2 regions of the Paraburkholderia sp. RL17-383-BIF-A genome follow, and region 2 is predicted to be linked to the other one. Evidence: riboswitches for the same ligand, from Rfam matches in the RefSeq annotation. Region 2 holds a riboswitch; the other holds the start of a gene.

Region 1 (6,813 bases), on a different contig from region 2:
GCGTGGCGGCCGCCGTCGCCTCCGCGCTGCAAACGTTCCTGCGCTACGCCGAACGCGCCGAAAAGCATCGCGCCGCCGGCGCGCGCTATGGCGCGGTGCGCCGCAGACTCGAAGCGGTCTTTGCCGGCGACGCCGATGCGCGTGACGGCCACTATCTCAGCGCGATCCGCGACGAACTCGACCGGCTCGCCGAAGACTCGCCCAACGTGCCGCCGCGCGTCTTTTATCGCACCCAACGCACGCTGTCCGCGGATACGCCGCGCAGCCGCGACGCGTAAGCCTCATTCGCCGGCCGTCAGATCTCCGGCATCAATACCCAACTCCGCCGCCATGCGGCGCACCACGGCCTGCAACCGGCTCACTTCGTCGGCAAGGCGCTTCTGTTCGGCCTTGACCGCCTCGAACGCGGACAGCGGCACGGCGTCGTCTTCGGCGCCTGGCTGCGCCAGCTCGCTCGCACTCACTTCGCCGCACAGCAAATGTGTCCAGCGGTTCTCGCGCTCGCCCGGCGTGCGCGCGAGTTTCACGACCCGTGGCGGGTCGTTGGCCGCGAGTTCGTCGAGAAACGCCTCGACCGACGAGATATCGGCAAAACCATGCAGACGCGCGCTATTGAGCCGCAATTCGGCGGCGGTTTGCGGGCCGCGCAGCAGCAAGGTGGTGAGCAGCGCCGCCGACTGGCTCGGCAAACCCAGCACACGGTTCATGTTGTGTTCGAAGCGCGGCACGCGGCTGCTGCTGCCCTCCATCACGAGGCTCAACCGTTTCAAGCCGTCGACGGCGGTCAGCACCTCGGCTTCGGTGGCGTTCATGACCGGCGCGCGGCCGGTCTTCTGATTGCAGCCCAAGGTCAGCGCGTTGAGCGAAAGCGGATAGCTGTCCGGCACCGTGTGCTGCTTTTCGACGAGCACGCCGAGTACGCGTCCTTCAAGCAGGGTCAACGCGCGGATCGAAGGGCGGGAAGAAGTGTCGGGAGTGGAATTCATGGATGATGTCGCGGCATGAGCCGCCGGGTCTCGTGGATGTTGCCTTACCGTTGCACAGCCGGGCGGCGCTTTCTGGTTGGTGGGCACTATGATAAACGGCCACGGCCGCGAAGGTGTACCCATCTCCGCCACGGCCGGGCGCGCGCGCGGCCGTCTGGCACGGGGCGTGCTGTCACAGAACATCCTTTGCTAATGGAGTCGATCAATGCCCCTACGCCGTCAACCGGTCCTGCGCCTGAGCGCCATTTCACTCGTGGTCGGCGCAGTCTGCCTGCTTGGCGCGTGCGCGCTCAGCCCGGCCGGCAAGAGCGGCAACGCGCACGTGCCCGAGCCCGCGAAGCCCGTGGACCTCAGCCGCTATCTCGGCCGATGGTATGAACTGGCGCGCTATGAAAACCGCTTTGAGCGCGATTGCGAAGCGGTCACCGCAGAGTACGCCACGCGCGACGACGGCCTGATCGACGTGGTCAACAGTTGCCACCAAGGCGCGGTGAACGGTCCGCTGGACGTCGCGAAGGGCCGCGCGAAGGTGGTCGCCGATTCGGGCAATGCCAAGTTGAAGGTGTCGTTCTTCGGCCCATTCTTCTTCGGCGACTACTGGGTGCTAGATCACGCGGACGACTATAGCTGGTCGATCGTCGGCGAGCCGAGCGGACGTTATCTGTGGATCCTCACGCGTGAGGCCACGCCGGCTGCGAGCGTGAAAGACGCGCTGATCGAGCGGGTCCGCGCGCTGGGTTACGACACGTCGATGCTGCGTATGACAAGGCACGAGTAAGTCGCGCTCCTGGCCGGCTATCGGACGGTTGGTCCGCGTCAGCCGGACAGATCCGATTTTTGTCCTCATTGACCGATTTCCATATTCGAGATATTTTCCCGAATATGGAAACCCCACTCTCCGACGACAACGCCATCGACCGCCGTATCGCCCAGCGGCTGCGGGCGCTGCGCGCCGAGCGTAACTGGTCGCTCGACGATCTCGCGAAACTGAGCGGCGTGAGTCGCGCAACCCTCTCGCGCCTCGAAAACGCCGCCGTCAGCCCCACGGCGAGCGTGCTCGGCAAACTCTGCGTGGCTTACGGCCTGCCCATGTCGCGCCTCATGCACATGGTCGAGGAGGACTTCGCGCCGCTCGTGCCGCGCGACGCCCAGCCGCTCTGGACCGACGCCAGCATCGGCTTCCGGCGGCGTTCCGTGTCGCCACCCGCGCAGGCGTTGAGCGGCGAGGCGCTGGAATGCGAACTCGACGCCGGCGTGCGCATTACCTACGACGCGTCGCCACGGCCCGGCCTCGAACATCATCTGATCCTGCTGGAAGGGCAGTTGCAGATCACCGTGGACGGCCAGCGCCACAACCTGCAACCCGGCGACTGCCTGCGCTACCAACTGTTCGGCCCCAGCGCTTTCGTGACGCCCGCGCACCGCGCGGCCCGCTATCTTCTGTTCATCGTGTGAGCCAGCATGAGCGCGACCACCCTCACCCCTTTCTCCGCCGACGACCTCGTGCGTCATCTCCCTGAACTCGGCGCGCTGCTGGGCGCCTGCGTGCATGACGGGGCCAGCGTCGGCTTCGTGATGCCGTGTGGCGCCGACGAGTGCGAGGCGTTCTGGCGCGGCAAAGTGCTGCCTTCGTTGCGTGCCGGCGGCCTCGTGCTGCTGGTCGCGCGTCAGGGCGAAGCGATTGCGGGCACCGTGCAACTGGATTACGACACGATGCCGAATCAGCGGCATCGCGCCGAGGTGCGCAAACTGCTGGTCCATCCGGCGTTCCGCCGTCAGGGCATTGCGCGGGCGCTGATGACGGAACTCGAACGCCATGCGCATGGATTGCAGCGCAGCCTGCTCACGCTCGACACCCGCACCGGCGACCACGCCGAGCCGCTCTATAGCGCACTGGGTTATCGGACAGCAGGTGTGATCCCGGGATACGCGCGTGGCACGCACACCCATGAGTTCGACTCGACCACCATCATGTACAAGGCGCTATGAGCGAAGCGCGGGCCCGGCCTGTGCGCCTCACGCGGTCTTCGAATATTTGAACGTGCCCTGCGCGCTGGCGATCAGCAGCTTGCCGTCCACCCACGCCTCGCTGCGCGAGAAAAAAATCGAGCGGCCCGCGCGCTCCAGAAAACCCTTGGCGGTGACCAGTTCACCGAGTCCCTTGTCGAGATAGTTGGTGGTCAGCGACAGCGTGAACGCATGCCGGGCCGGGTCGCCGCTCGGCGCGAAGATGCCCGCATAACCCGCCGACGCATCGAGCAGCGTCGCGATCGCGCCGCCTTGCAGCACGCCCTGGCGATTGAGCTTGCTGGCATCGATCGGCATGACCAGTTCCGCGTAACCGTCGCGCCATTGCGTCAGGCGAACGCCGAGCGATTCGAGAAACGGGTTGTCGATGGGAAAGTCGGACATGAGCATGCCTTTGTGTTCGAGATGAGAGATGCAAGATGCGCTCAACGGCGCGAATCGAGCGCAATGCGGACCGCAAGTCCGGCGAGCACGGTGCCCATCAACCAGCGCTGCACCAGCAACCACACCGGCCGCCCGGCGAGAAACACGGCAATCGAGCCCGCCATGCTCGCGATCAGCGCATTGACCGTCACGCTGATGACGATCTGCACGCAGCCGAGCGCGATCGACTGCGCGAGCACGCTGCCGTGCCCCGGCGAAATGAACTGCGGCAGCAGCGACAGGTACATCACCGCGATCTTCGGATTCGCGAGGTTGGTGACGAGCCCCATGGTGAAGAGCTTGCTGCGGCTGTCGTGCGGCAGGTCGCGCACCTGGAACGGCGAACGGCCGCCCGGTTTGACCGCTTGCCAGGCCAGATACAACAGATAGAGCGCGCCGCCGAAACGCAATGCGTCGTACGCGTAGGGCACCGTCAGCAGCAGCGCGGTAATGCCGAACGCCGCGCAGAACATGTAGAACACGTAGCCGAGCGCGACGCCGCCAAGAGAAACGAGGCCCGCGCGACGCCCCTGACAGAGCGATCGCGAGATCAGGTAGATCATGTTCGGCCCGGGCGTGAGCACCATGCCGAGCGAGACCAGACCGAAGGCGAGCAGCGTTGTGAGGGCGGGCACGGCATTCTCCTTGGCGAATGAAAGTCGGACAGTGCCGCCAAATATAGCCGATGCCGCCGATTTCAGCTTCGCGGCCGGCTTGAGAAATTCGCATTGGCGTATGAGCCGCATTCATGTTCAATTGCGGCGCTTCTGGCCACTTCTTGCGCGGTGACTCGCACGAAACACTTGCGGCGAATTATTTTGAACGGTATCGTCGAGCCGTTCTGCAATGCAGCGCGGGAGAGATCGTCAGAAATTCGGACGACGCCGACGGAGCAACCGCCCCGGAAACTCTCAGGCAAAAGGACCGCGCAGCAGGAACATCTGGAGAGCGGCGCACCGGCATACCGCGTGCGCCCACCGAAGGGGATTCTCCGCGCACGGCTCATCACTCATGACGGGCCGGCCGCCGCGGGGAAGAAACTCTCAGGTACATGGACAGATGGGGCATCGACGCCGGTTTCGACATGAAATCGACACCGGTGATGCTCAACTACTCTGGACCATGACATGTCACGAATCGCCATTATCGGCGCCGGCATTACCGGCGTCACGACCGCTCACGCCCTCGCCCAGCGCGGCCACCACGTCACCGTTTTCGAACGCCACCGCTATGCGGCGATGGAGACCTCGTTCGCCAACGGCGGGCAGTTGTCCGCCAGCAATGCCGAAGTCTGGAACAGCGCGGCCACCGTCATGAAAGGCCTGCGCTGGATGCTCACGCGCGACGCCCCGCTGTTGCTCAATCCCACACCCACCTGGCACAAGTACTCGTGGATGGGCGAATTCCTGCGGCAGATTCCGCACTATCGGGCGAACACCGTCGAAACCGTGCGGCTCGCGATCGCCGCGCGCGAGCATCTGTTTTCGATTGCCGAAACCGAAGGCATCGACTTCGATCTCGAACGGCGCGGCATTCTGCATATCTACAAGACGCGCAAGGAATTCGATGCCGCCAGCAAGGTGAACGCATTGCTGCGCGAAGGCGGCCTCGAGCGCAGCCCGGTGACGGCGAGCGAGCTGCATGGCATCGAACCCACGCTGCACGGCGATTTTTACGGCGGATTCTTCACGCCGTCCGATTCGACCGGCGATATTCACAAGTTCACGCGCGGCCTTGCTCAGGCGTGCGTGCGGCACGGCGTCGAATTTCATTACGATGCCGAGATCACCTCGATCGAGCAGCCTGCCGAGGGCCGTTTTACACTGGCGGTCAATCTCGAAGGCGAATCGCAGCGCTTTGCGTTCGAACGGATCGTCGTCTGCGCCGGGGTGAAGAGCCGCGATTTTGCAGCCATGCTCGGCGACCACGTGAATATCTATCCGGTGAAGGGCTATTCGATCACTGTTTGTCTCGATGACGAAATCAGCCAGCAGCGCGCCCCTTGGGTGAGCCTGCTCGACGACAGCGCGAAGATCGTGACGAGCCGCCTGGGCGTGGATCGCTTTCGCGTGGCCGGCACGGCGGAGATCAACGGCTTCAACCGGGATATCCGTTCGGACCGGATTGCACCGCTAGTGGACTGGACGCGGCGGTATTTCCCCGAGGTATCGACCTCGCGCGTGATTCCGTGGGCGGGCTTGCGGCCGATGCTGCCGAGCATGCTGCCCAAGGTGGGCCGTGGAAAACGGCGTGGCGTGTTCTACAACACCGGGCACGGACATTTGGGCTGGACCTTGTCGGCCGCAACCGCCCAGGCACTCGCGGGCGCGATTCAGTAGGCGTGATGCGGCGGTTTCGCTAACGGCGGTGGCTCGACATCACAGCCGTCCCCAGATTTGAACTCCCCGTGCTGCGGGAGTTTGGGCGGCGGCTGTGGCGTGAAATCGCCGCCGTCGTCCAATGGCAGATGCTCCATTTCTGCTAGTGTTCTTCTATCCGTGTTACTCCGGTGGAGAACCCATGCCGCACGCCCGCACCGCAAAAACCAAGGCACACAACACACGCCTGAGCGACGCACAGATCGCCATGGAAGCGACGCGGCGTCTCGCCTGGGACGCCGCGGTTCCCGAGCATGCCGTGAAGGTCCAAGTCTCGCGCGGCCGTATCACGCTGCATGGCGAGTTGCAGCGCGACCAGCAACGCACCGCTGCACTCGAAGACGTGACGCGCCTGTTCGGTGTAACAGGCGTTCTGGATCACACTGTCATCAAGCCCGAATGAAGTCAGCCCTTGGTTGTCTGACGTAAAAGCGCGCGGCAATGCCGCGCGATCTGCTTTTCCTCTTCGGTGTGAATCGCCTTCACCTTGCCCGCCGGGTCGCCTTCGGTTAGTCCCATGAAAGCCAGTCCGTCGCAGACGCGCGTGCGAATCGCCTCGCTGTGCTCTCCAATGCCGCCGGTAAACACCAGCAAATCGATTCCGCCCAGCAACGCCGCATAGCCGCCGATCGTCTTACGCACCGCAGTGGCAAAGGCATCGATCGCGAGCGACGCATTCGCATCGCCCGCCGCAGCGCGTTTTTCCAACGCCTGCATATCGCTCTCGCCATCCGCGTAGCCGGCAAGACCGCTCTCGCGATTGAGCAGCGTCTCCAACGCGCCGGCATCGAGCCTCTCCACGCGCATCAGATACAGCAGCACACCCGGGTCGAGATCGCCGCTGCGTGTGCCCATCGGCACGCCGCCGGTCGGCGTCAGGCCCATCGACGTATCGATCGACTGGCCGTCGCGCAACGCGCACACGCTCGAACCGTTGCCGAGATGCGCGAACACCGCGCGCGCCGGCAAGTCGGCGCCGAGCCGCGTCACCAGTGATT
Region 2 (6,813 bases):
CACCACCGTTTCTCGCGCGCGCTTGCGCTTCTTGCACCAGTTCAGATGCAAACTGCGCTGCGCACGCGTGATCGCGACGTACATCAGCCGGCGCTCTTCTTCGATGCGCGCGTCGTCGATCGGCTCGTCGTCGGGACCGCCGCGATGCGGCATGATGCCTTCTTCGACACCAACCAGAAACACGTGCGGATACTCCAGGCCCTTCGACGCATGCACCGTTGAGAGCCGCACCGCGTCGGGATCTTCCTCGCGGCCTTCGAGCATCGACATGAGCGCGACGGTCTGGATCAGACCGAGCAGATTCTTGCCAGTGTCGCCGAGACCGTCGGCGGTGTCGTAGCCGGTGGCTTCGTCGGCCGCGGCGCCCGTCGGCTCAGCCTTGGTGCCTTTGCGCTTCAGCCACTCCATGAACTCCAGCACGTTCTGCCACTTGGACTGCGCCTGACGTTCGTCGAACGCGTCGTACAGATAGGCTTCGTAGTGGATGGCGTCCATCAGTTCGTCGAGCAGCGTGCCGGCGGCGTCTTTCTCGGCGCGGTCGGTGAGGCGCTGCATGAAGTCGCAGAACACGCGCATCGGTTCGATCTGCCGCGGCGACAGACGCGCCTCGATGCCGCCCATGTACACCGCTTCGAACAGCGACACCTTGGCCTGTCCTGCGAACGAGCCGAGCGCCTCGAGCGTGGTATTGCCGACGCCGCGGCGCGGCGTGGTGATCGCGCGGATGAACGCGGGGTCGTCGTTCGCGTTGGCGATCAGACGCAGATAGGCGCAGATGTCCTTGATCTCCGCCTTGTCGAAGAACGATTGGCCGCCGGACAGCACATACGGAATCCGCTCACGCCGCAACACCTGTTCGAAGATGCGCGCCTGGAAATTGCCGCGATACAGGATCGCGTAGTCGCGGAAATTCGCGCGCCGCTCGAACTTGTGCGCCGACAAACGGAACACCACGGACTCGGCCTCGTGTTCTTCGTCGTTGCACGGCGTGACGGTGATCGTGTCGCCCATGCCGTGTTCGGACCACAGCTTCTTTTCGAACAGCTTTGGATTGTTCGCGATCACGTTGTTCGCGGCCGTCAGAATGCGCACCGTCGAGCGGTAGTTCTGCTCCAGCTTGATCAGATGCAGCTTCGGAAAATCCTTGCTGAGCTGCCCGAGATTTTCGAGCGTCGCGCCGCGCCAGCCGTAAATGGCCTGATCGTCGTCGCCGACCGCCGTGAACGCCGCGCGCTTGCCGGCCAGCAGTTTCACCAGTTCGTACTGACAGGCGTTGGTGTCCTGATATTCGTCGATCAGCAGATAGCGCAGCTTGTTCTGCCAGCGGTCGCGCACCTGTTCGTTCTTCTCGAACAGTTCGGCGGGCAGGCGGATCAGATCGTCGAAATCCACCGCCTGATAGGCATGCAGCGTCGCCACGTAGTTGCGATAGACAATCGCGGCCTGATGCTCGTCCTCGTTCGCGGCAATGGCGATCGCCTGCTCGGGCATGATCATGCCGTTCTTCCACAGCGAGATGATCGATTGGATCTTGCGGATGAAACCCTTGTCCGTCGAGCCGACCTGTTCCTGGATCATGCCGAAGCAGTCGTCCGAATCCATGATCGAGAACTGCGGCTTCAGGCCGACGTGTTCCGCTTCCTGCCGCAGAATCTGCACGCCGAGCGAGTGGAAGGTGCAGACCGTCAACTGATTGACGGGCACTTTGCGGCCTTCCTTGCCGGGCGTGGTGAGCGTCTTGCCTTCGAGCAGCTTGCCCACGCGCTCGCGCATTTCCAGCGCGGCCTTGTTCGTGAACGTGACGGCGGCGATGTGGCGCGGCTCGAAGCCCTTGGCCTCGATCAGATGCGCGATTTTCTGCGTGATCACGCGCGTCTTGCCGCTGCCTGCGCCGGCGAGCACGAGACACGGACCGTCGAGATAACGGACCGCTTCATTTTGAGCGGGGTTCAGGCCTGCGGACATCGTCTGTGGATGGGTGATGCGGTTAAAGCGGCGGTTGAGGGCGCGGTGGCGAAACGCCGGCCGAAGGCCCGGGGGCATGCTGCGCGGCGCCGTGCCGGAACAGGCGCCCCGCACGGTGCGGAGGGTGTTCTGGCCCGCTTCGCAAACGCGCGAGAGGAGCGATGTTAACACGGATGTACGCAACCAATGCCCGCGCCCCATGACGGCGACCAGTACCACCACGACGCCGACGATCCACCTTCAGGACATGCCACAATTGCGGTGTTGCGCGCCGCCGCCACGGTGGCAAAGCGGCGCGCCGTTTTTGCAGGAAGACACGCATGTCCGCATCGCTGAAGATTGGATTGATGGGTTACGGTTTCGCCGGCGCGACCTTTCACGCGCCGGTAATCGCGCACTGCGGCCGCGCGAGCGTTGCGGCCATCGCCACGAGCCAGCCCGAGCGCGCGCTCGCCGACTATCCGCACACGAAGGTGGTGGCCGACCTCGACGCGCTGCTCGCGCTCGACGACATCGACTGCGTCGTGATCGCCACGCCGAACGACACGCACTTCGAGCTGGCGCGCCGCACGCTGGAAGCGGGCAAACACGTGGTGGTCGACAAGCCGGTCACGCTGAATGCCGCCGACGCCCGCACGCTGGCCAACATCGCACTCGCCCGCTGCAAGCTCTTCATGCCGTTTCACAATCGTCGCTGGGACGGTGATTTTCTGACCGTGCGCGATCTGCTCGCGAGCGGCGAATTGGGACGGATCACGCAATACGAATCGCATTTTGACCGTTTCCGGCCGGAGGTGCGGCAGCGTTGGCGTGAGGAAGCGTCGCGAGGCGGCGGTCTGCTGCTGGACCTGGGGCCGCATCTGGTCGACCAGGCGTTGGCCCTGTTCGGCACGCCGCAGAGCGTGTCGGCCACCGTGCGCACGCATCGCGACAATGCCAGCGCACCGGACTACGTGCATATCCAGCTCGGCTACAGTGAGTTCGAAGTGGTGTTGCACGCCAGCGCGTTGACCGCGCTGGTCGCGCCGCGCTTCTCGATCCACGGCACGCGCGGCAGCTATGTGAAAACCGGGCTCGACACGCAGGAAGATCAATTGAAAGCCGGCCTGCGGCCCGGCGACGAAGGCTTCGGCGCGGGCAATGCGGCCGGGTTGCTGCGCGTACTGGAAGGCGATCAGGAAGTCGAGCGCGAGCTGCCGACGCGTAATGGAGATTACGTTGGCTTCTATATCGCCGTGGCCGACGCCATCCAGAACGGCGTGAAGTTCCCGGTCAGCGCTCAGGACGCTGTGGACGTAATGACAATTATCGAACTCGCCGCCCGGAGTTCGGAAGAAGGCGTCCGGCTGCCGTTCGAGCGCGTTCGCTGAACTGTTTGCCCGCGCGTCGAAACGCCTTGTGTACCTAAAATGGCACTTGCCGCCTCCCGCGCGGGCCACGATCCTGACAGGCCCGAAAGGAACATAACGTTACAAATAAGAACGCGCCGCCGGTCAGCGCGCTCCGGCAGTCAGCCGTTGCTACCCAAGTAGCAAGACAAAACGACTATGACTTCCGGAGAGTTCATGCCCCGTACTATCCGCGCGCTCGCCGCGTGCGCCCTGCTCAGTTCGCTCGCCGCCTGTGTGGTGACGCCTCAACCCGCGCCGGCACCGCGCCCCAACCCGCAGCAGATCGCGGATCAGCGCCTGCGCCAGGTCGACGGCCGCATCGAGAATCTCAGCCGCCGTATCGACAATCGCGTGAATCAGGGCTACTACCCGCCCCCGCAAGGCGGCGCGCTGCACCATCGCCTCGACGTGATCCGTCAGGAAGCGCATGACATGGCCGCGCAACACGGCGGTGGCCTGTCCAGCGACGAACAGCGCGTGCTGAATCAGGAACTGGACAACGCGGCACACGCCATCGGCGAATAATCGCGCGCTCAGGCGCCGAAGCAGTGCAAGCGCGGGCATCGCGTCCCGCGCTTTTTTGGCGAGGGCAAGACGCCGCGTCAACCGCCGTGCCGCTCGCGGGCCCAGATTTGACAAGCCCCCGGCCCTCGCGTACATTCGCCGCACGCGTCGGGAGAGCGCGCTGGCCGCAGGAAACCGCAGGCCGCGCCGCCGAAGGGGCACACCCGCAAACTCTCAGGCAAAAGGACCGACCGCGTCGAAGAACCCGCGTTGAACCAAGCTCAGCGCACAGGTTTTTCGCACTCTGGAGAGCGGCAGTAGCCGTCTGCGTCGTTATAAATCGAGCGGATCTGGCAGGCTGCCCACCGAAGGGGCGCGCGTTTCACCGTGACGAATTCACATTCTCACGGCAACGCAATCTCTCAGGTATCGAGGACAGAGGGGCCATGCAACGCATCGCTCGCAGCTAAAAGGCCGCGAGGCGTAGCGCCGCATGGCCTTTTTTGTTTCGCGAGATGCCCGAGGCCCCATGACCGAACTCAAACACACCCCGCTCAACGCCACCCATCGTGCGCTCAATGCCCGCATGGTCGATTTTGGCGGCTGGGACATGCCCGTCAACTACGGCTCGCAAATCGACGAACACCGCGCCGTGCGTACCGACGCCGGCATGTTCGACGTCTCGCACATGTGCGTCGTCGATTTCACCGGCGAGCGCGTGCGCGCCTTCTTCGAATATGCGCTGGCCAATAACGTCGCCAAGCTGCAAACGCCCGGCCGCGCGCTGTACTCCTGTCTGTTGAACCCGAACGGCGGCGTGATCGACGACCTGATCGTCTATTACTTCGGCGAAGATCACTTCCGCGTGGTCGTCAACGCCGGCACCGCCGACAAAGACATCGCCTGGTTCGGCCAGCTCAACGCCGAAGGCAGCTTCGGCCTGACCATCACGCCGCGCCGCGACTACGCGATCGTCGCCGTGCAAGGCCCGAATGCTCGCGAAAAAGTCTGGCAAACCGTGCCGGCCGCGCGCGCCGCCACCGAAGCGCTGAAGCCGTTCAACGCCGCCCGCATCGAAGACACGCCGTTCGGCGAATTGACCGTAGCCCGCACGGGGTATACCGGCGAAGACGGCTTCGAAATCATCGTCCCCGCAGATCACGTCGAAGCGCTGTGGAACGCGCTGCAAGCGCAAGGCGTGCGCCCGGCCGGACTCGGCGCGCGCGACACGCTGCGCCTCGAAGCCGGCATGAACCTGTACGGCCAGGACATGGACGACAACGTCTCGCCGCTCGACGCCGGCCTCGCCTGGACGGTCGACCTCACCTCGCCGCGCGACTTCGTCGGCAAGGGCAAGCTGGAAGCGGACGGTTCGCAGGCCGCGTTCGTCGGCCTGATCCTGCTGAAGGACAACGGCAAGGCAGCAGGCGTGCTGCGTGCTCATCAGAAAGTCGTCACGCCGCAAGGCGAAGGCGAAATCACCAGCGGCACGTTTTCCCCGACCATGCAGGAATCGATCGCCTTTGCGCGCGTGCCGAAAGGCGTGCAGCCGGGCGACACCGTTCACGTTCAAATTCGTGACAAGAACGTTCCCGCAAGCGTGGTAAAACTGCCGTTCGTGCGCAACGGCAAAGTGCTCGCGGTTTAAGCAAGCCGGCGCGTGCGCAAACCTTCACAAGAAAACGCCGGGCCGCCCCAAGTTTTCTTGTTCCCCCTCGGGGGAACCTGGCGCGAAGCGACAGGTTTGGGGGCCCTTTAAGTCATTACCGAATCACACCGCATAGGAGCATCCGATGAGCATCCCGGCCGATCTAAAATACACCGAATCGCACGAATGGGTCCGTACCGAAGCGGACGGCACGCTGACGGTCGGCATCACCGACCACGCGCAGGAAGCGCTCGGCGATATCGTCTTCTTCGAAGTCCAGGAACTGGGCAAAACCGTGACCGCTGGCGACACCGTCGCCGTGATCGAATCGGTGAAAGCCGCTTCCGATATCTATGCGCCGGTCTCGGGCGAAATCATCGAAGCGAACACGGCCGTGGCCGACACCCCGGACTCGGTCAACACCTCGCCGTACGAAAGCTGGCTCTTCAAGATCAAGCCGGCCGCGGACGCCACGCAAGACCGTCTGATCGACGCCGACGCGTACAGCAAGTCGATCGGCGCCTGATTCACCTTTACGTTTAACCCGATTGGTGCGGCGCGTCCCTCGCGCAGAGATAGCCGCACCGCCAGGAACACCCATGAAGCTCGAACACCCGGATCGTCTGATGAACCGCACTCCTCTCTCGCTCGCCGCGCTCGAAGTGCATGACGCCTTCGCCGAACGGCACATCGGCCCGGATGCGGCCGACCAGCACGCGATGCTCGAAGCCCTCGGCTTCGCGTCGCGCGCCGCGCTGATCGACGCCGTCATTCCGAAGACGATCCGCCGCACCGAAACGCTGCCGCTCGGCCCCTTCGCGCAACCGAAAAGCGAAGCCGAAGCGCTCGCCGCGCTGCGTGAACTCGCGGACAAGAACCAGGTGTTCCGCTCGTACATTGGGCAGGGCTATTACAACGCGCACACGCCGACGGTGATCCTGCGTAACGTGCTGGAAAATCCGGCGTGGTACACCGCGTACACGCCGTATCAGCCGGAAATCTCGCAAGGCCGTCTGGAAGCGCTGCTGAACTTCCAGCAGATGATCGTCGACTTGACGGGTCTGGCGATCTCGAATGCGTCGTTGCTCGACGAAGCAACCGCCGCCGCTGAAGCGATGACGCTGCTGCAGCGCATCGGCAAGCCGAAGTCGAACGTGTTCTTCGTGGCCGACGACGTGCTGCCGCAAACCATCGAAGTGGTGAAGACTCGTGCCACGCCGGTCGGCATCGAAGTGAAAGTGGGCCCGGCTGCGGAGGCGGCGAACGCGAATGCGTTCGGCGTGCTGCTGCAATACCCGGGCGTGA

Evidence for each region. A riboswitch is a leader RNA that binds a small molecule or an ion and turns the genes downstream of it on or off. The one in region 2 is predicted to bind glycine.
Region 1: another riboswitch for glycine. It lies ahead of P0D71_RS17080 (D-amino acid dehydrogenase); the one in region 2 lies ahead of gcvT (glycine cleavage system aminomethyltransferase GcvT).

What each region holds. Positions count from the first base shown of each region.
Region 1 is NZ_JARESR010000013.1:66,515-73,327, reverse strand. It holds gene P0D71_RS17115 (SLATT domain-containing protein) at 1-278, shown strand, start outside; gene P0D71_RS17110 (YceH family protein) at 282-986, opposite strand; gene P0D71_RS17105 (lipocalin family protein) at 1,192-1,764, shown strand; gene P0D71_RS17100 (helix-turn-helix domain-containing protein) at 1,869-2,441, shown strand; gene P0D71_RS17095 (GNAT family N-acetyltransferase) at 2,448-2,975, shown strand; gene P0D71_RS17090 (PaaI family thioesterase) at 3,003-3,398, opposite strand; gene P0D71_RS17085 (LysE family translocator) at 3,440-4,072, opposite strand; glycine riboswitch at 4,282-4,374, shown strand; gene P0D71_RS17080 (D-amino acid dehydrogenase) at 4,565-5,776, shown strand; gene P0D71_RS17075 (BON domain-containing protein) at 5,958-6,218, shown strand; gene P0D71_RS17070 (acetate/propionate family kinase) at 6,221-6,813, opposite strand, start outside.
Region 2 is NZ_JARESR010000004.1:125,064-131,876, reverse strand. It holds gene P0D71_RS06275 (UvrD-helicase domain-containing protein) at 1-1,965, opposite strand, end outside; gene P0D71_RS06270 (oxidoreductase) at 2,286-3,335, shown strand; gene P0D71_RS06265 (YdgH/BhsA/McbA family protein) at 3,531-3,881, shown strand; glycine riboswitch at 4,029-4,111, shown strand; glycine riboswitch at 4,155-4,309, shown strand; gene gcvT (glycine cleavage system aminomethyltransferase GcvT) at 4,390-5,508, shown strand; gene gcvH (glycine cleavage system protein GcvH) at 5,654-6,034, shown strand; gene gcvP (aminomethyl-transferring glycine dehydrogenase) at 6,108-6,813, shown strand, end outside.